One region of the Thauera sp. WH-1 genome, then DNA from elsewhere that is predicted to be linked to it. Evidence: predicted binding sites of a transcription regulator. Region 1 holds the regulator's gene; each other region holds the start of a gene.
What was found. Region 1 encodes sigma-54, which starts transcription at its own class of promoters, with help from an activator protein. Its sites were predicted from a motif close to TGGCACGCTTNCTGCTNA; they were not measured.
Positions count from the first base shown of each region.

Region 1 (4,208 bases):
CCCAGGCGAGTTCGGCGGCACCGAGGATCTGCAGGCGGGTCGGGTGGATCAGATTGAGGTGGCCCACCAGATCGGCGGGCCAGATGCGTTCTTCGGCCACCGCGATGCGCGCGTCAAGGCGCCCGCTGAGGTGGCACAGCTTCAGGCTGTCGCGGTACGCCTCATACAGCCGCGCGACGCTGGTCTGCCGCATCGGCGCCCCAGTTCATGAACATCTGATGGATGTGGGCCGCGTCCGGTGCGTCGAGCAAGGCTTCGCGGAAATCACGATCGCTGAACATCTGCGCGAGCTCGGACAGCAGCTGCAGGTGGGTTTCGTTCGCCTGCTCGGGAACGAGCAGGACGAACAGCATGTTCACCGGACGCCCGTCCGGGGCGTCGAACTGCACCGGTGTGGCCAGGCGCAGGAAGGCGCCGGCGGCGTCCTTCAGGCCCTTGATGCGGCCGTGCGGAATCGCGATGCCTTGACCAAGCCCGGTCGAGCCGAGTCGTTCGCGGGTGAACAGGCTGTCGAACACGGTGCTGCGACCGATGCCCTGGTTGTTCTCGAACAACAGGCCCGCCTGCTCGAAGACGCGCTTCTTGCTGCTGGCGTCGAGGTCGACCACCACGTTGGAAAGTGGCAGGAGTTGAGATATCAGGCTCATTCGCTGGAAGGCTTGCGCAATAGCTGAACCGCCTAGGTCAGGTGCTGCGTTTGGACGGTCCGGGGCGAGTGGGGCTCGCGTCGTGAAAACGCGCGCATTATAACCACACCCCGGACACGGGGCGGTAACGAAGGCGTCAGACTTCGGGTGCCTGGTGCTTGATCGTTTCGTGGTTGTGGTCGGCCTGCTTCTGCTTGTACTTCTGAACCTGCCGGTCGAGCTTGTCGGCCATCGCGTCGATGGCGGCATACAGGTCGGCGTCGTCGCTCTCGACGAAGATGTCCTTGCCGCGCACGTGCAGCGTGACTTCCGCATTCTGCTTGAGCTTCTCGACCGAGAGGATCACCGCGACACTGGTGACGTTGTCGAAGTGACGGATGACGCGATCGAGCTTGGAAGTCACGTAGTCGCGAATGGCCGGGGTGACTTCGACATGGCGCCCGGTGATGTTGAGATTCATGTTAACTCCTGTTGTTGTCAGATGGATTTGCGCAGACTGACCGGCGGGATATTGAGGGATTCACGGTACTTGGCGATCGTGCGCCGTGCGACCACGATACCCTGCTGGCCCAGAACTTCTGCAATCTTGGCGTCGGACAGCGGCTTCTTGCTGTCTTCTGCATCCACCAGCTGGCGAATCAGCGCTCGAATCGCCGTCGAGGATGCCGCTCCGCCGGTATCGGTGGCGACGTGACTGCCGAAGAAATACTTGAGTTCGAATACACCGCGCGGGCTCGCCATGTATTTTTGCGTGGTGACGCGCGATACGGTGGATTCGTGCAGCTCGAGCTGGTCTGCGATCTCCCGGAGAGTGAGTGGCCGCATCGCCACCTCCCCATGATCGAAGAACTGCCGCTGCTGGTCAACGATGGCCTGAGACACCCGCAGGATGGTGTCGAAGCGCTGCTGGACGTTCTTGATCAGCCAGCGTGCCTCCTGCAACTGGCCGCTGAGCCCACCCCCCTGGCCGCGGTTCTGCTGCAGCAGGCTGGCATACAGGCGGTTGATGCGCAGGCGCGGCATCGCCTCCTGATTGAGGGTGACGGTCCAGCGACCGCGCAGCTTGCGCACGACGACGTCGGGCAGCACGTAGCGCGTCTCCGCGCTCGAGTAGCGCGACCCCGGGTGCGGGTCGAGGCTGCAGATCAGGGCGTGGGCGGCGCGCAGGGCGTCGTCGTCGCAGCCGGTGAGTTTCTTGAGCTTGACGAAGTTGCGCTCGGCGAGGAGCTCGAGATGCTTGTCGACGATCTCGAGCGCGAGCGCGCGGGTGTCGGTCGCGGGCAGCGTGCGCAACTGCAGCGACAGGCATTCCTGCGGGCTGCGCGCGCCGATCCCGGCCGGCTCGAGGTTCTGCACATGGCGCAGGGCGATGCTGAGTTCGTCGAGCTCGACCTCGGACTCCTCGGGCAGCAGCTCGAGCAATTCCTCGAGCGGCTGGTGCAGATAGCCGTCGTCGTCGAGCGCCTCGATCACCAGGCGCACCAGGGCGCGGTCGCGATCCGACAGCGGCGACAGCGAGACCTGCTGGTCGAGGTGCTCGCGCAACGACACGCCGGCCGCCTGCAGGTCCTGGTAATCGACGTCGTCATCGTCCTCGCCGCGGCTCGAGGCGCCGCTGCCCACGTTCGACCAGTCGATGCCCTCGTCCTCGCTGCTGCCTTCGCCGCCTTCCCTGTGTTCGCCGGCCTCGGCGCCGGCGCTGTCGGGCGCCGCCTCGCGCGCCTCGTCCTGGCGCTGCTGTTGCTGCAGTTCGTGCTCGGGCGGGCTGCCCGGCGCGGCAGGGGGCATGAACTCCACCCCATCGCTGTCGGCGCGTTCGAGCATCGGGTTCTCGAGCAGGAAGCGCTCGATCTCCTGGTTGAGCTCGATGGTCGACAGCTGCAGCAGCTTGATCGACTGCTGCAGTTGCGGCGTCAGCGTGAGGTGCTGGGAGAGCTTGAGCTGGAGGCTGGGTTTCATCGTGGTCGGTGTGGGTGCGCACTCACAGGCGGAAATGCTCGCCGAGGTAGACCTGGCGCACGCGCTCGTTGTCGATGATCTCGGTCGGCTTGCCGCTGGCCAGTACCCGGCCTTCGCTGATGATGTAGGCGCGGTCGCAGATCCCCAGGGTCTCGCGCACGTTGTGGTCAGTGATCAGCACGCCGATGCCGCGCTCCTTGAGGAAGCGGATGATCTTCTGGATGTCGATGACCGCGATCGGGTCGACGCCGGCGAAGGGCTCGTCGAGCAGGATCAGGCGCGGGTCGGTCGCCAGTGCGCGGGCGATCTCGCAGCGCCGGCGCTCGCCGCCGGACAGCGACACCGCGGTGTTGTTGCGCAGGTGGTTGATGCCCAGCTCGAGCAGCAGCTCGTCCAGGCGGGCGTTGATCTGTCGCGTCTCCAGCCCCCGCAGCTCGAGCACGGCGCGGATGTTCTCGGCCACGCTGAGCTTGCGGAACACGCTCATCTCCTGCGGCAGGTAGGACAGGCCGAGGCGGGCGCGGGCGTGGATGGGCAGGTGGGTGAGATCGGTGCCGTCGAGCGTGATCTGACCGCCGTCGGCACGCACCAGGCCGACGATCATGTAGAAACAGGTGGTCTTGCCCGCGCCATTGGGGCCGAGCAGGCCGACCACCTGGCCCGGGTCGACCTCGAAGCCGACATCGTGCACCACGGTGCGCGACTTGTAGCGCTTTTGCAGGCCGGCGACCTTAAGCAGACTCATCGAAGGGCTCTTTCAGCAGCTTGCGGATCAGTTCGGGGGCGAAGCCGCGGGTTTGCAGGAAGCGCGCCTGGCGCGCCCATTCGCGCGGGTCGGCCGGCGCGGAGCTGAAGCGGCTGCGCAGCACCTGGCGTGCGCGTTCCAGTTCCGATTCTACGCATTCGTTCTCGATCGCCTGCTCGATCAGGTCACGCTCGATGCCGCGCCGCGCCAGCTCACTGCGCAGCCGGCCGGCGCCGAAACGGGCCGCCTTGCCGCGCACGAAGGCCTCGGCGTAGCGGCTGTCGGACTGCAGGCCGAGCTCGCCCATGCGCGCAATCACGGCGTCGATCTCGTCCGCCTCGCCGTGGGTGGCGAGCTTGCGCGCCAGTTCGGCGCGCGAGTGGTCGCGCCGCGCCAGGTGACGGAGCGCGCGCTCGCGCAGGCTGGGGACGCCCATGGCCGTACCTTGGCCCCGCTCAGGCCTCGGCGGCTGCCGCTGCGGTGGTCGTCACCGCCATTGCGGGCAGGCCGACCGCGGCGCGCACCTTGTTCTCGATCTCACGCGCCAGCGCCGGGTTGTTGCGCAGGAACTCGCGCGAGTTGTCCTTGCCCTGGCCGATCTTGTCGCCCTGGTAGGCGTACCAGGCGCCGGACTTGTCGACGATCTTGTGCGTCACGCCGAGGTCGATGATCTCGCCCTCGCGCGAAATGCCCTCGCCATAGAGGATGTCGAAGTGCGCTTCCTTGAACGGCGGCGACACCTTGTTCTTGACCACCTTGACACGGGTCTCGGAGCCGACCACCTCGTCGCCCTTCTTGATCGTGCCGGTGCGGCGGATGTCCATGCGCACCGAGGCGTAGAACTTGAGCGCGTTGCC
Region 1 is NZ_JBLQGP010000004.1:66,739-70,946, forward strand. Features, by position in the region: gene hprK (HPr(Ser) kinase/phosphatase) at 1-193, opposite strand, end outside; gene ptsN (PTS IIA-like nitrogen regulatory protein PtsN) at 162-647, opposite strand; gene hpf (ribosome hibernation-promoting factor, HPF/YfiA family) at 784-1,107, opposite strand; gene ACMV5O_RS05900 (RNA polymerase factor sigma-54) at 1,125-2,606, opposite strand; gene lptB (LPS export ABC transporter ATP-binding protein) at 2,629-3,351, opposite strand; gene recX (recombination regulator RecX) at 3,338-3,787, opposite strand; gene recA (recombinase RecA) at 3,807-4,208, opposite strand, start outside.

Region 2 (4,208 bases), on a different contig from region 1:
GCATACATCGCCTTGTCGCTCACGCCGGCCAGGCGCTTTCCGTGCAGCGTCTCGAAACGCCTGATCATCGCCTCGACGAGGGCGGGGATGTCACCGATACGCTCGCGTAGCGGCGGTATCGTCACCGGGTAGACGTTGAGCCGGTACAGCAGGTCGCGCCGGAAAGTTCCGGCGTTGACGGCCTTCACCAGATCGACGTTGGTCGCAGCGACTAGGCGAACATTCACCTTGCGTGTCCGTTCGTCGCCGAGGCGCTCGATCTCGCCCTCCTGCAGGACGCGCAGCAGCTTTGCCTGAGCGGACAGGGGAAGCTCGCCCACCTCGTCAAGAAACAGGGTGCCGCCGTCTGCACGCTCGAATTTTCCGGCACGGGAAGCATGCGCGCCGGTGAAGGCTCCACGTTCCACGCCAAAGAGTTCGGACTCGATGAGCTCGTCGGGCAGCGCTGCGCAGTTTACTGCGATGAATGCCTTGTCCTTGCGCGGGCTCATCTCGTGCAGGGTGCGAGCGAAACGCTCCTTGCCAACGCCCGTCTCCCCCAGCAGCAGCACCGAGACATTGGTCACTGCGGCGCGCGCGACCAGGTCATAGGCGTGCACGAAGCCCGCCGAATTGCCGATGAGATCGGGTGTGCGCCTGGGGCACGCGATGGTGCGGCGCATCGCTTCGATCTCCTCGCGCAACTCCAGGAGCCTGCCGACGATATGGTCGGCCTCGAAGTAGGGGCGCAGCTGATCGGCGTCCGGCCACTCTTCGGCGGGCTTGCCGACGATCCGGCAATGATCGGCGCCGGTCGCGGCACATTCTGTCTCGCGAAAGAGGATGAAGCGGCTCATGAAGGCGCTCGTGTAGCCCGAGGCATACCCGATCATCATCCAGCACACCGGGTGCTCGACCTCGCCAAAGGCCTGGACGTGAGCCTCGGCCTCCCACGAGTGGTGCCAGAGGAATTCGGCATCGAAGGCGACGCCGGGGGTGTCGAATTCGAGTCGAACCGGCTCCACGCGGGCACAACCCTCGAGCATGTGCAACTGTGGGCCGACCACGAATGCATCCGCAGGGTCGGCGGTGCCGCGCGTCTTGCGTGCGAGTTCGGCGTCCCGCATACCTGAAGCGAAGCCCATCCGGGTGAGTATCCGGCGTGCTTGTTCCTGGCCGACCGAGTCGATGAGTTCCTTGCGCAGTTCGGAGAGGGCGCCCGCATGGAGGAGCAGCATCCGATGTTCGCCAAGCCAGATCAGGCCTTCTTTCGGGGCAAATCTGAGAAGGCCGCGCAGGTCGGCATTCTCCGGATAATGGATGGAACTCAAGCCTGATCTCCTCGTCCCTGATGCATGCTCGTTCGATTGCGAGCCGTTGTCGTCGGTGCGCCTGACCGCCGTACTCGAGCAAAGCTTACCCGACGCGTACTCTTGGGGACACCTTGCACGAAAGCGCGATCATAATAAAAATCTCGAGATATATAAAGGAATGGCACATTTCTTGATCCAAGCGGAGTGGCGCCCCTGCCGGTGCCTGTATTGATCACGATGAAGCACGACAGCGTTAGAGGAGAGAAGAGGGGATGGCGGAAAAGTTCGCAGTATTAATCGAGGACAGTGGTGAGATCGTGCGGTGTGACTCGCGGGAGAACGTTCTCAGGGCAATGGAGTGCCTGGGCAGGAAGGGGATTCCCGTGGGGTGTCGTGGCGGTGGTTGTGGAGTGTGCAAGGTCAGGGTGACGGCGGGCCTGTACCACACGCGAAAGATGAGCCGGGCTTGCGTGAGCGAGGCGGAGGAGGCGGACGGGGTGGTGCTGGCCTGTCGGCTCTTTGCCGACAGTGATCTCGTGGTGAAGGCCGAAGGCAAGATGATCAAGGCCTTGCAGGGCCCATCCGGGAGCCCCGGTGGCTGAGGGAAAGGTTTCGCCCGAGGCTTGGATTCGTCGACGAAAGGGGCCGGATGCGCACAGGCGTACCGGCCCTTTTTTGCTGCAGGGCAATAAATAGAGTTGATGAAATGATCAAGCGGTCTTCTGCGTTGAGCATTTGATGAAGAGATTAAGCTCCGGTCTCGACAGACAAAATCTCGAAATTCGAGCACAGGCCAGTCGTGGTGGGAGATTCGGTGAGTTGGCACGGAAGTTGATTAGACATTGTCCGAAGCACCCCAACACTGATCAGATCAAACAGGAGGAACAAGGGCGAATGGACAAGGAACAGCCTGCGATCGACGTCAGCAAGAAGTACGTGCGTCTGATCGAGCGGCGGCCCGATGGCTTCGTCGAGTTCGAGTTTGCGATCGGCGAGCCCGACTTGTGTGCCGAGATGCTGCTGCCGGCCGATGCGTACGAAGCCTTTTGCGAGGCAAACAAGGTGATTCAACTCGAGCCGCGCGACGAGTCGGACGAGTCGGACGAATCGGAGAGTTCCGACTGGAACTGGAATCTTCATCAGGCAACCCATCAGCGATTCCGTTGAGTCGCTATCCAATCAAAAGGAGGAGAATTCATGCAGATCGATTTGCGTACGGTGTCCATCAAGCCCCTGCGGCACACCTTCGACAACGTCGCCCGCCGTATCGGTGCCGACAAGCCCGCCTCGCGCTACCAGGAAGGCACGCTCGACATGCAGCAGACGGCGAACTTCCATTACCGCCCGACCTGGGATCCCGCCCACGACATCTACGATGCCTCGCGCACCGCGATCAAGATGGCCGACTGGTATGCGTTCAAGGATCCGCGTCAGTTCTATTACGGCGCCTACACGCTGGCCCGCGCCAAGCAGCAGGACACTGCCGAGGCGAACTTCGATTTCGTCGAGAGCCGCGGCCTTGCGGCAACGCTGCCGGATTCGGTGCGCGACACCGTGCTCAAGCTCCTGCTGCCGCTACGCCATGTAGCCTGGGGCTCGAACATGAACAACGCGAGCATCTGCGCCTACAGCTACGGCACCGGCTTCTCGCAGCCGCACATCTACCACTCGATGGATCAGCTCGGCATCGCCCAGTACATCACCCGCGTCGGTCTGCTCCTGGGGGACCTCGAGTCGCTCGACGAGGCCAAGCGGGCGTGGATGGAAGACGATGCGTGGCAAGGGCTGCGCCGCTACGTGGAGGACTCCTTCGTCATCAAGGATCCGGTCGAACTGTTCGTGGTCCAGAACGTCGTCCTCGATGGGCTGATGTACCCCCTGGTGTACGACACGATCATCGACGACGTGCTGTCGTCGCAGGGCGGCACGCCGGTCGCCATGCTGACCCAGTTCATGACGGACTGGTTCGCCGAGACCAGGAAGTGGGCTGACGCCACGGTGAAGATCGCCGCCGCCGAGTCCGCGGACAACAAGCAGATCATGACCCAGTGGCTGACCGAGTGGCGCGACCGCGCCGCCTCCGTGCTGCTGCCCGTCGCCCGCATCGCTCTTGGCAACCGAACCGACGAAGTCATGGCCGATGTCGTCCAGCAATTCAACACGCGCATGGCCAAGGCCGGCGTGACCCTCTGAGGGAAAAGCATCTATGTCCACCGTATTTCTCGCGTTGCAGACCAACGAAGAAACCCGCCCCATCATCGAGGCGATCCTGCAGGACAACCCCGGTGCGGTATGCGACGAGCAGCCGGCGATGGTCAAGATCAATGCCGACGGCAAGCTGGTGGTGCGTCGCGAAACGATCGAGGAGATCATCGGCCGCGACTACGATCTGCAGGAGCTGCAGGTGAACATGATCACCATGTCGGGCAACCTCGATCAGACCGACGACGAAATCACCCTGTTCTGGAAATCCTGAGACCCCGAGGAGACAAGACAATGGATATGCAAGTTGCCAAGAAGAAGCTCGGCCTGAAAGAGCGCTATGCCGTGATGACGCGCGGTCTGGACTGGACCCCGTCGTACCAGAAGATGGAAGACATCTACCCCTACATCGCCTACGAGGGGATCAAGATCCACGACTGGGACAAGTGGGAAGACCCCTTCCGCCTGACCATGGACGCCTACTGGAAGTACCAGGCCGAGAAGGAGCGCAAGCTGTACGCGATCATCGACGCCTTCGCCCAGAACAACGGCCACCTCAACGTCACCGACGCGCGCTACATCAACACCGTCAAGCTCTTCATCAGCGGCATCAGCCCGCTCGAGTACGTCGCCCACCGCGGCTTCGCGCACGCCGGCCGCGCCTTCCCCGGCCCCGGCCCGCGCGTGGCCTGCCTGATGCAGTCGCTCGACGAG
Region 2 is NZ_JBLQGP010000046.1:598-4,805, forward strand. Features, by position in the region: gene ACMV5O_RS20910 (sigma 54-interacting transcriptional regulator) at 1-1,310, opposite strand, end outside; gene ACMV5O_RS20915 (2Fe-2S iron-sulfur cluster binding domain-containing protein) at 1,565-1,894, shown strand; gene ACMV5O_RS20920 (phenol hydroxylase subunit) at 2,187-2,459, shown strand; gene ACMV5O_RS20925 (aromatic/alkene monooxygenase hydroxylase subunit beta) at 2,490-3,485, shown strand; gene ACMV5O_RS20930 (MmoB/DmpM family protein) at 3,499-3,768, shown strand; gene ACMV5O_RS20935 (aromatic/alkene/methane monooxygenase hydroxylase/oxygenase subunit alpha) at 3,789-4,208, shown strand, end outside.
Region 2: the regulator sigma-54 is predicted to act here: its motif matches at 2,113-2,130, upstream of ACMV5O_RS20920 (phenol hydroxylase subunit).

Region 3 (4,208 bases), on a different contig from region 1:
AGGGCCACAGCCCGCCACCGACCCGCATCCCCATGGCTGGCGCGCCCTGCAGCGCGATGGCACAGCGATTGCACAAGGCCGCCCCAGGCCGGCGCTTCGCCCCGGCTCTGACGTGCAAACGACAAGACGACCATCCACGAGGAGGAAACAATGGATAACACGACGATGCGAAAGGGATCCCGGGCAGCGCAGGGCAGGCGGCTCGGCCTGCTGGCCGGGGCGCTGATGGCGCTCGGCATGGGGCCGGCCCATGCGGTGAGCTTCACGCAGGGGGATGCCACGCTCGACATCAACGGCACCATCAACGGCTTCTACTCCCACCGCAGCGCGGAATCGGGCGGGGTCAAGACCAACAACTCGGCGCTCACCAACGGCCTACTGCCGGGCTGGATCAACTTCGTGTTCACCACCAAGGTCGACGGCCTCGACATCAAGGCCCATGTCGGCTTCGCCCCCGGCATCAACGACAAGTCCGACGTCGTCGGCCTGCCCAGCGATCCGGGCTGCGGGGGCGCCACCGGCTGTGACAGCCCCTTCACCCAGATCGACACCCGCAACCTGTACTTCCAGTTCGGCAACACCGACTGGGGCACGGTCAAGTTCGGCCGTGACATCGGCCTGTTCGGGCAGAAGATCATCCTGTCCGACATGACGCTGCTCGGCCTCGGCGGCAACAGCTACGCCTCCACCCCCTTCAACACCACCTTCGGCATGATCGGCCACGGCTACATGTACACCGGCTTCCAGCCGCAGATCACCTACACCACGCCGACGATGGGCGGCCTGTCGGCCTCGTTCGGGATCTTCGACCCGAACAAGTTCGCCGGCGACGAGACCAAGGATCCCGGCTTCCAGGCCATGGCCAACTACGACTGGGAGGCCGGCACGGCCAAGGGTTCGCTGTGGGCGGGGGCGATCCACCAGCGCACCAGCGGCGCCGGCAGCTTCAACGCCGGTGGTTTCGAGCTTGGCGCCAAGATCGGCATCGGCGCCTTCGAGGCGGTGGCCTACGGCTTCGACGCCAGCGGGCTGGGTCTGTCCACGGTGGGCGCGTTGTTCTTCTCGCCCTTTGCCAAGAACGATGGCAGGGGTTACTTCCTGCAGGGCACCTATACCGTGGGCAAGACCAAGTTCGGTCTCAACTTCGGCGAGAACCGTGACCGCGGCGGCCTGCTGACCGATACCAACACCTTCCGCTCGGCCACCGTCGGCGTCTATCACAGCCTGAACAAGTACATCACCCTGGTCGGCGAATACAACCAGGAGAAGGGCGAGGGCGCCGACCTGTTCCCGGGCGACCTGAAGACGCGGACGATTTCCGTCGGCGGCATCCTGTTCTTCTGAGGCCGTGCCCGGGTTGCTCCATAAATGCCGGATAAATGGAGCAGGTGGAGCAACCCGGGCAATGCTCCAGCCGCTTTTCTGAACGAACATGAGCTCAAGGGACCACGCAAGTGACTGAACTGCAAGAGATCGAGTTGCTGGCACGGGCCCTGCTGAATGAATCGCGTGGCAACCTGCCCGCACACCGTAAAGATCGAGGAGACGACACCATGCTGTACGCACTGCCCGGCCAGACCGATGCCAAGGTCCAGTTCAAGACCCGCTACGACAACTTCATCGGCGGCCAGTGGGTGGCCCCGGTCAAGGGCCAGTATTTCGACGTGGTCACGCCGATCACCGGCCAGAAGTACACCCAGGCCGCACGCTCCACCGCCGAGGACATCGAGCTCGCGCTGGACGCCGCGCACGCCGCCTTCCCGAAGTGGGGCAAGGCCGACGCCACCACCCGCTCGAACGTCCTGCTCAAGATCGCCGACCGCCTGGAGGCCAACCTCGAGCTGCTCGCCTACGCCGAGACCGTCGATAACGGCAAGCCGATCCGCGAGACGCTCAACGCCGACATCCCGCTCGCCGTCGACCATTTCCGCTACTTCGCCGGCTGCCTGCGCGCGCAGGAAGGCGGCATCTCGGAGATCGACGAAAACACCATGGCCTACCACATCCACGAGCCGCTGGGCGTGGTCGGCCAGATCATCCCGTGGAACTTCCCGATCCTGATGGCGGCGTGGAAGCTGGCGCCGGCGCTGGGCGCGGGCAACTGCGTGGTGCTCAAGCCCGCCGAGTCCACTCCGATCTCGATCCTGGTGCTGATGGAGCTGATCGCCGACCTGCTGCCGCCGGGCGTGCTCAACATCGTCAATGGCTATGGCCGCGAGGCCGGCATGCCGCTCGCCACCAGCAAGCGTATCGCCAAGATCGCCTTCACCGGCTCGACCTCCACCGGCCGCGTCATCGCCCAGGCCGCCGCCAACAACCTGATCCCTGCCACACTCGAGCTGGGCGGCAAGTCGCCCAACATCTTCTTCGCCGACGTCATGGACAAGGACGACGCCTTCCTCGACAAGGCGATCGAGGGCCTGGTGCTGTTCGCCTTCAACCAGGGCGAGGTGTGCACCTGCCCGAGCCGCGCGCTGATCCAGGAGTCCATCTACGACCGCTTCATCGAGCGTGCGGTCAAGCGCGTTGCCGCCATCAAGCAGGGCAGCCCGCTCGACACCGACACCATGATGGGTGCGCAGGCCTCTTCTGAACAGATGAGCAAGATCCAGTCCTATCTGCAGCTCGGCAAGGACGAGGGCGCCCAGGTGCTGATCGGCGGCGCGCGCGCCCAGCTCGACGGCGACCTGGCCGACGGCTACTACATCCAGCCGACGCTGTTCAAGGGCCACAACAAGATGCGCATCTTCCAGGAGGAGATCTTCGGGCCGGTGCTCGCGGTGACCACCTTCAAGGACGAGGCCGAGGCCTTGTCGATCGCCAACGACACCTTGTACGGCCTGGGCGCCGGCGTGTGGAGCCGCAACGGCAACGTCGCCTACCGCATGGGTCGCGCCATCCAGGCAGGGCGCGTGTGGACCAACTGCTACCACGCCTACCCGGCGCACGCGGCCTTCGGCGGCTACAAGGAGTCGGGCATCGGTCGCGAGACGCACAAGGTCATGCTCGACCACTACCAGCAGACCAAGAACCTGCTGGTGAGCTACAGCGAGAACAAGCTCGGCTTCTTCTGATCGGCACCCTGTTTCTCCCTCTGCCCGTAGTCGGGTAACTTGCCGGGGGCGGGCGACCGCCCCCGTTTTTTTCGATCTGGAGGCACGCGACATGGTCGAACGCGTCATCGCCACCCCCGCGACGCTCGCGCTGATCGCGCAACTCAAGGCCGAGTATGGTCCGGACCTGATGTTCCACCAGTCCGGCGGCTGCTGCGACAACAGCGCCGCCAACTGCTACCTGCCCACGGATCTGACCATCGGCCCCCACGACGTGCACCTCGGCGACATTGGCGGCGTGCCCTTCTACATCAGCGCCTCGCAGTACGAATACTGGAAGCACACGCAGCTGATCATCGACGTGGTCGACGGCCACGGCGGCACCTTTTCGCTCGAGGGCAACACCGGCAAGGCCTTCCATACCCGGTCCCGGCTGTTCACCGACGACGAGTTCGCCGACATCGAAGCGGAGGATCGCAGGCTCGGGCGGTGACGCCAGCTTGGCGAACAGGATAGGTAGTGGATGCGGGCACCATTCTTGCTTTGAATGTCTCCTGAAGCCGGATGCGCCAGGGTGGCGCAACTTGGCGCCGAGGATCATCGATGGGGCGGGCGGCGGGCGTGATGCGCGCGCCGCCAGTGCCCGTCGGCATGGGGAGACAGGAAGATGGGGCAGATTCACGCGCGTGCCACGCAAGGTGGTGAGCTCGAGTCCTTGCGGCGGCGATACCTGGAGCGCGGCGACGTACCCGAGGGTGGGCTTTCGGCTCCGGTGCTGCGTTCCTGGGAGCGCTGCCAGCGCCTCGGCCTGGAGGTTGGCGAACGCGGCCGGCCCGCCAACACGACGCGTGCCGACCTGATGCTCGCGCGTGAGCGCAACGCCGCCCTGCTCAACCACGCGGGCGGCGTGATGGAGCACCTGTACGAACAGATCCGCGCCTCGGGCAGCATGGTGCTGCTTGCCGACGCGAGCGGACTGATCCTGCACGGTGTCGGCGACCCGTCCTTCGTTGACCGTGCGAGCCGGGTCGCCCTGCAGCCGGGGGCGAGCTGGAGCGAATGCCAGCGCGGCACCAATGCCATCGGCGCCACCCTGATCGAACGCGCACCGGTCGAGATCTTCGGCGCCGAGCATTACCTCGAATGCAACGGTGT
Region 3 is NZ_JBLQGP010000008.1:102,651-106,858, reverse strand. Features, by position in the region: gene ACMV5O_RS10220 (porin) at 151-1,344, shown strand; gene adh (aldehyde dehydrogenase) at 1,554-3,074, shown strand; gene ACMV5O_RS10210 (DUF779 domain-containing protein) at 3,166-3,546, shown strand; gene ACMV5O_RS10205 (sigma-54-dependent Fis family transcriptional regulator) at 3,721-4,208, shown strand, end outside.
Region 3: the regulator sigma-54 is predicted to act here: its motif matches at 1,483-1,500, upstream of adh (aldehyde dehydrogenase).

Region 4 (4,208 bases), on a different contig from region 1:
CGACCTCCAGCTCATGCACGGTGTCGTGGCGGGCCTCGTCCACCCGCGGCGCCTGCGAGGTCGGGCCGATGAACAGGCCCGAGAACAGGTAGGACAGACTGGGGTGGTTGTGCCAGTAGCTCACCAGGCTGCGCAGCAGGTCGGGCCGGCGCAGGAAGGGCGAATCGGCCGGCGTGGCGCCGCCGAGCACGAAGTGGTTGCCGCCGCCGGTGCCGGTGTGGCGGCCGTCGAGCATGAACTTCTCGGTCGACAGGCGCGACTGGTGGGCCTCCTCGTACAGCGTGGTGGTGCGCTCGACGAGCTCGTCCCAGCTCGCCGCCGGGTGCACGTTGACCTCGATCACGCCCGGGTCGGGGGTGATGCGGAAGCTCGCCAGGCGCGGATCGGAGGGCGGCTCGTAGCCCTCGAGCACCACCGGCAGGCTGAACTCGGCGGCGGTGTCCTCGATCGCGGTGACGACCTCGAGGTAGTCCTCCAGCGCCACCGTCGGCGGCATGAAGAGATACAGCAGGCCGCCACGCGGCTCGGCGCACAGCGCGCTGCGGGTGATCCAGGCGGCGGATTCGAAGGGCGCCGGACGGCGCGCAGGGTCGATGCGCTCGTCGCGGCTGGCGAGCGCCGCCTCGGCGGCGCCGGGCAGCGGCACCGCGTCCTCCCCCTGCACGCCATGGAAGCCGGCGTGCTCGGCGCGGCCAGGCGTCCACCCGCCACCGTGCGCCGCGAAGCCCAGCCCGCTGTCGGCGCCGATGGTCGCGCCCGCCGTCACGCCGGTCGGGCGCAGCTGCTGACGCAGCTCGGCATGGGCCGGCAGCGCGGGGAAAGCCTGGTTGAGGTCGGCGGCGTGGATCCACGGATAGTCGCCCTTGCCCGCCCACGGCTGGGAGTCCAGCGGCAGGCGGTAGCCGATCGGCGAATCGCCCGGGATCAGGTACAGGCGCTCGCTGCGCAGGAACCACGGCCCGCTCTGCCAGCGCGAGCCCTTGCCCGCAGCGCCGGCATGCTCGCGCACGATCGGCAGCACATGGCCGATGACCTGCTTCAGGCCCTGGTCGAAGATCTTGGCCAGGCGCGCGCGCTCGAGCGGATCGTCCACCCGCGAGTCGTGCGGATCGACGTTGGCCGGCAGCCGGCGCTCGCGCCACAGGTAGTACCAGGCATCCTCGAAGGCCGGCATCATCCACTGCGTGTCGACACCCAGGCGCTCGCCGACGCGGGCGAGGAAGCGCGCCGCCGTGGCCTCGTCCACCTTGGTGCCGGAGAGTTCGCGCGCGAACAGGTCCGGGTTGCGCCAGATCGGCTCGCCGTCGCGGCGCCAGTAGCAGTTCAGCGACCAACGCGGCAACTGCTCGCCGGGGTACCACTTGCCCTGGCCGAAGTGCAGCAGGCCCTGCGGCGCGTAGTGGTCCTTCAAGCGGAACATCAGGTTCTCGGCCAGCGTGCGCTTGCTCGGCTTGCTGCCATCGCGGTTGTGGGGGTCGAGCGCGTCGCTGTTCCAGGCCGCGCCGTCGCGGTCGTCGAGCGACACGAAGGTGGGCTCGCCGCCCTGGGTCAGGCGCACGTCATGCGCCGTCAGGTCGCCGTCGATGAGATGGCCCAGCGCCTCGATCGCCGCCCATTGTTCGTCGGTGTAGGGCTTGGTGACGCGCGGCGCCTCCCACACGCGCTCGACCTTCATGTGGTGCTCGAAGGCGCACTCGCAGTCGTCGGTGAAGCCGGTGATCGGCGCGGCGGACGAGGGCTCGGGGGTGCACGCCACCGGGATGTGGCCCTCGCCGGCAAACAGCCCCGAGGTCGGGTCAAGACCGACCCAGCCTGCGCCGGGCAGATAGACCTCGCACCAGGCGTGCAGGTCGGTGAAGTCGACCTCGGTGCCGGACGGGCCGTCGAGCGATTTCACGTCGGGCGTGAGCTGGATCAGGTAGCCGGACACGAAGCGCGCCGCCAGCCCGAGGTGGCGCAGCAGCTGCACCAGCAGCCAGGCCGAGTCGCGGCAGGAGCCGCTCGCCAGGGTCAGCGTCTCCTCGGGGGTCTGCACGCCGGGCTCGAGGCGCACCAGGTAGCGGATGTCCTGCTGCAGGCGCTGGTTGAGCCCGACCAGGAAATCGACGCTGGCCGTCGGCTCGCGCGGAATGGATTCGAGGTAGTCGAGGAACTTCGGCCCCAGCGCCGCGGCCGGCGCCTTCAGGCGGTAGGGCGCCAGCTCCACGCTCAGGGCCTCGTCGTAGGCGAAGGGGATCTTCTCCGCCGCTGGCTCGAGGAAGAAGTCGAAGGGGTTGATGACCGACATCTCGGCCACCAGGTCGACCTCGATCCGCAGCTCGGTGGCCTTCTCGGGGAAGACCAGGCGCGCGAGGTAGTTCGACTGCGGGTCCTGCTGCCAGTTGATGAAGTGGTCGGCCGGCTCGACCTTCAGCGAATAGGCGTGGATGGGCGTGCGGCAATGCGGCGCCGGGCGCAGGCGCACGACCTGGGGCGACAGCGTCACCGGGCGGTCGTAGCGGTAATGGGTGACGTGGTTCAGCTTGACGTGGATGGACACAGGGGCCTCGCGAAGGGCAGGGATGCTGGTCAATTCCGACAGCAAGAATCATGCAATGTCCCGCGTCGGCGTCATCGCAGTGCATTGGCCCGGACAACGCCCTTCGAATGCGCAGCGCGCGCACCACGGCTGCTCGCGAGCGCACCAGATTGGTGCCCGGCCTGCGCAAGGCATGTACCGGGTCAAAGCCGACCCACGGCGCGGACGCGGTCAAGGCACGCCGATCGACCGACTGACGGCGCTTTCGCCCATGGCACGGGCGCGGACCTGGGTCGGGAACGACCCGCTCGACCCCCCGGGCGCCGCTCGACAGTCAGCGTAGATTTCAATCAATCCCTTGTTTTAATTTAGTTTTTCATGAGAAACGGAGTCGTGGCACGCGTTTCGCATAGGTGTCGCCGAAGTCCGGTTCGGGAGTCCGCCGCCATGCAGGATCGCCACCTCGAGGAGCTCATGGAGGCCATCGAAGCCTACCTGGCGTGCCACCCCGAGGCGGTCGACAGCGAGGAAGGCATCGCGCGCTGGTGGCTGCGCAGCCGGGGCGTGGAGGCAACGGCAGACGAAGTCCACGCTGCCCTGCAGCAGCTGATCGCCTTTCGCGCCGTGCGCGTCACCCACACCCCGGACGGGCGCCGGGTCTTTGGCGCGGCAGCACGGCCGGACCCCGACCGGCCGCACTGAGGGACGGAACTGAGCGAAGCAGGCAGCACAGACAGACCGACTGACAAGCGCAAGGCGAACGATGGCAAACGTTTTCGGCGTGCATTCGGTGGGAAGTTCGATCGTGACCTTCCTGCGCAACACCTACCCCGGCCCCGGGGCGGAGCGCGCGCTGCCGGCCTGCGACTTCGAGCTGGTGAGCGCCGGACAGCTCGCCGGCGACATCGAGGAGGGCAACCGCATCACGCTGTTCCTGTACCGCATCGCGGTCAACGAGCACCGCCGCCAGAGCCCGCGCATGCGCGAGGGCGACGCCGGCGCCGGCCCGCTCGCCCTCGACCTGCACTACCTGATGAGCGCCTGGGGCATGAGTGCCGAGGAGGAGCAGGTGTCGATGACCTGGGCGCTGCGCCAGCTGCACCAGTACCCGGTGCTCGATGCCTCCTCGCTGACCCCGGACGCCGGCTGGGACGGCGAGGAAGTCATCCAGATCGTGCCCTCCGAGCTGCCCACCGAAGACCTGATGCGCATCTGGGACGCCCTCGCCCCGGCCTATCGCCTGTCGGTGTCCTGGGTCGCGCGCCTGGTGCGCATCGACCCCGACACCGACGACGCCAGCTACCGCCGCGTCGTCGCCGCGCGCTTCGCCTATGGCCGGGAGGCCTCATGAGCACGCCGGCACCCCACGCCCCCGAGCTGTTTGAGCTCGAGCGCTTCGAGTGGCGGGTGCTGGCCGCGCTGCGCCCGATCGACGCCACCACCGGCGCCATCATCGAGGCGCCCCTGCGGCTCCAGGGCGAGGGCGCGCGCATCGTGCGCAACCGCAGCGGCTTTCATGTGGTGCATGAATGGACGCGGCTCGCCGCCCACGCCACCGAGTTCCTGCAGCCGCCGGCCAGCCCGGCGATCGGCAGCGAGACCCTCATGATCCGTATCGACGACCCGAGCGGGCGCTACCTGCCGCGGCTGGCCACCCTCAGCTTGCCGCGCAACCCCGATGGCGAGGCGC
Region 4 is NZ_JBLQGP010000002.1:240,689-244,896, reverse strand. Features, by position in the region: gene ACMV5O_RS03380 (DUF2126 domain-containing protein) at 1-2,539, opposite strand, end outside; gene ACMV5O_RS03375 (hypothetical protein) at 2,966-3,220, shown strand; gene ACMV5O_RS03370 (DUF4255 domain-containing protein) at 3,282-3,869, shown strand; gene ACMV5O_RS03365 (hypothetical protein) at 3,866-4,208, shown strand, end outside.
Region 4: the regulator sigma-54 is predicted to act here: its motif matches at 2,578-2,595, upstream of ACMV5O_RS03380 (DUF2126 domain-containing protein).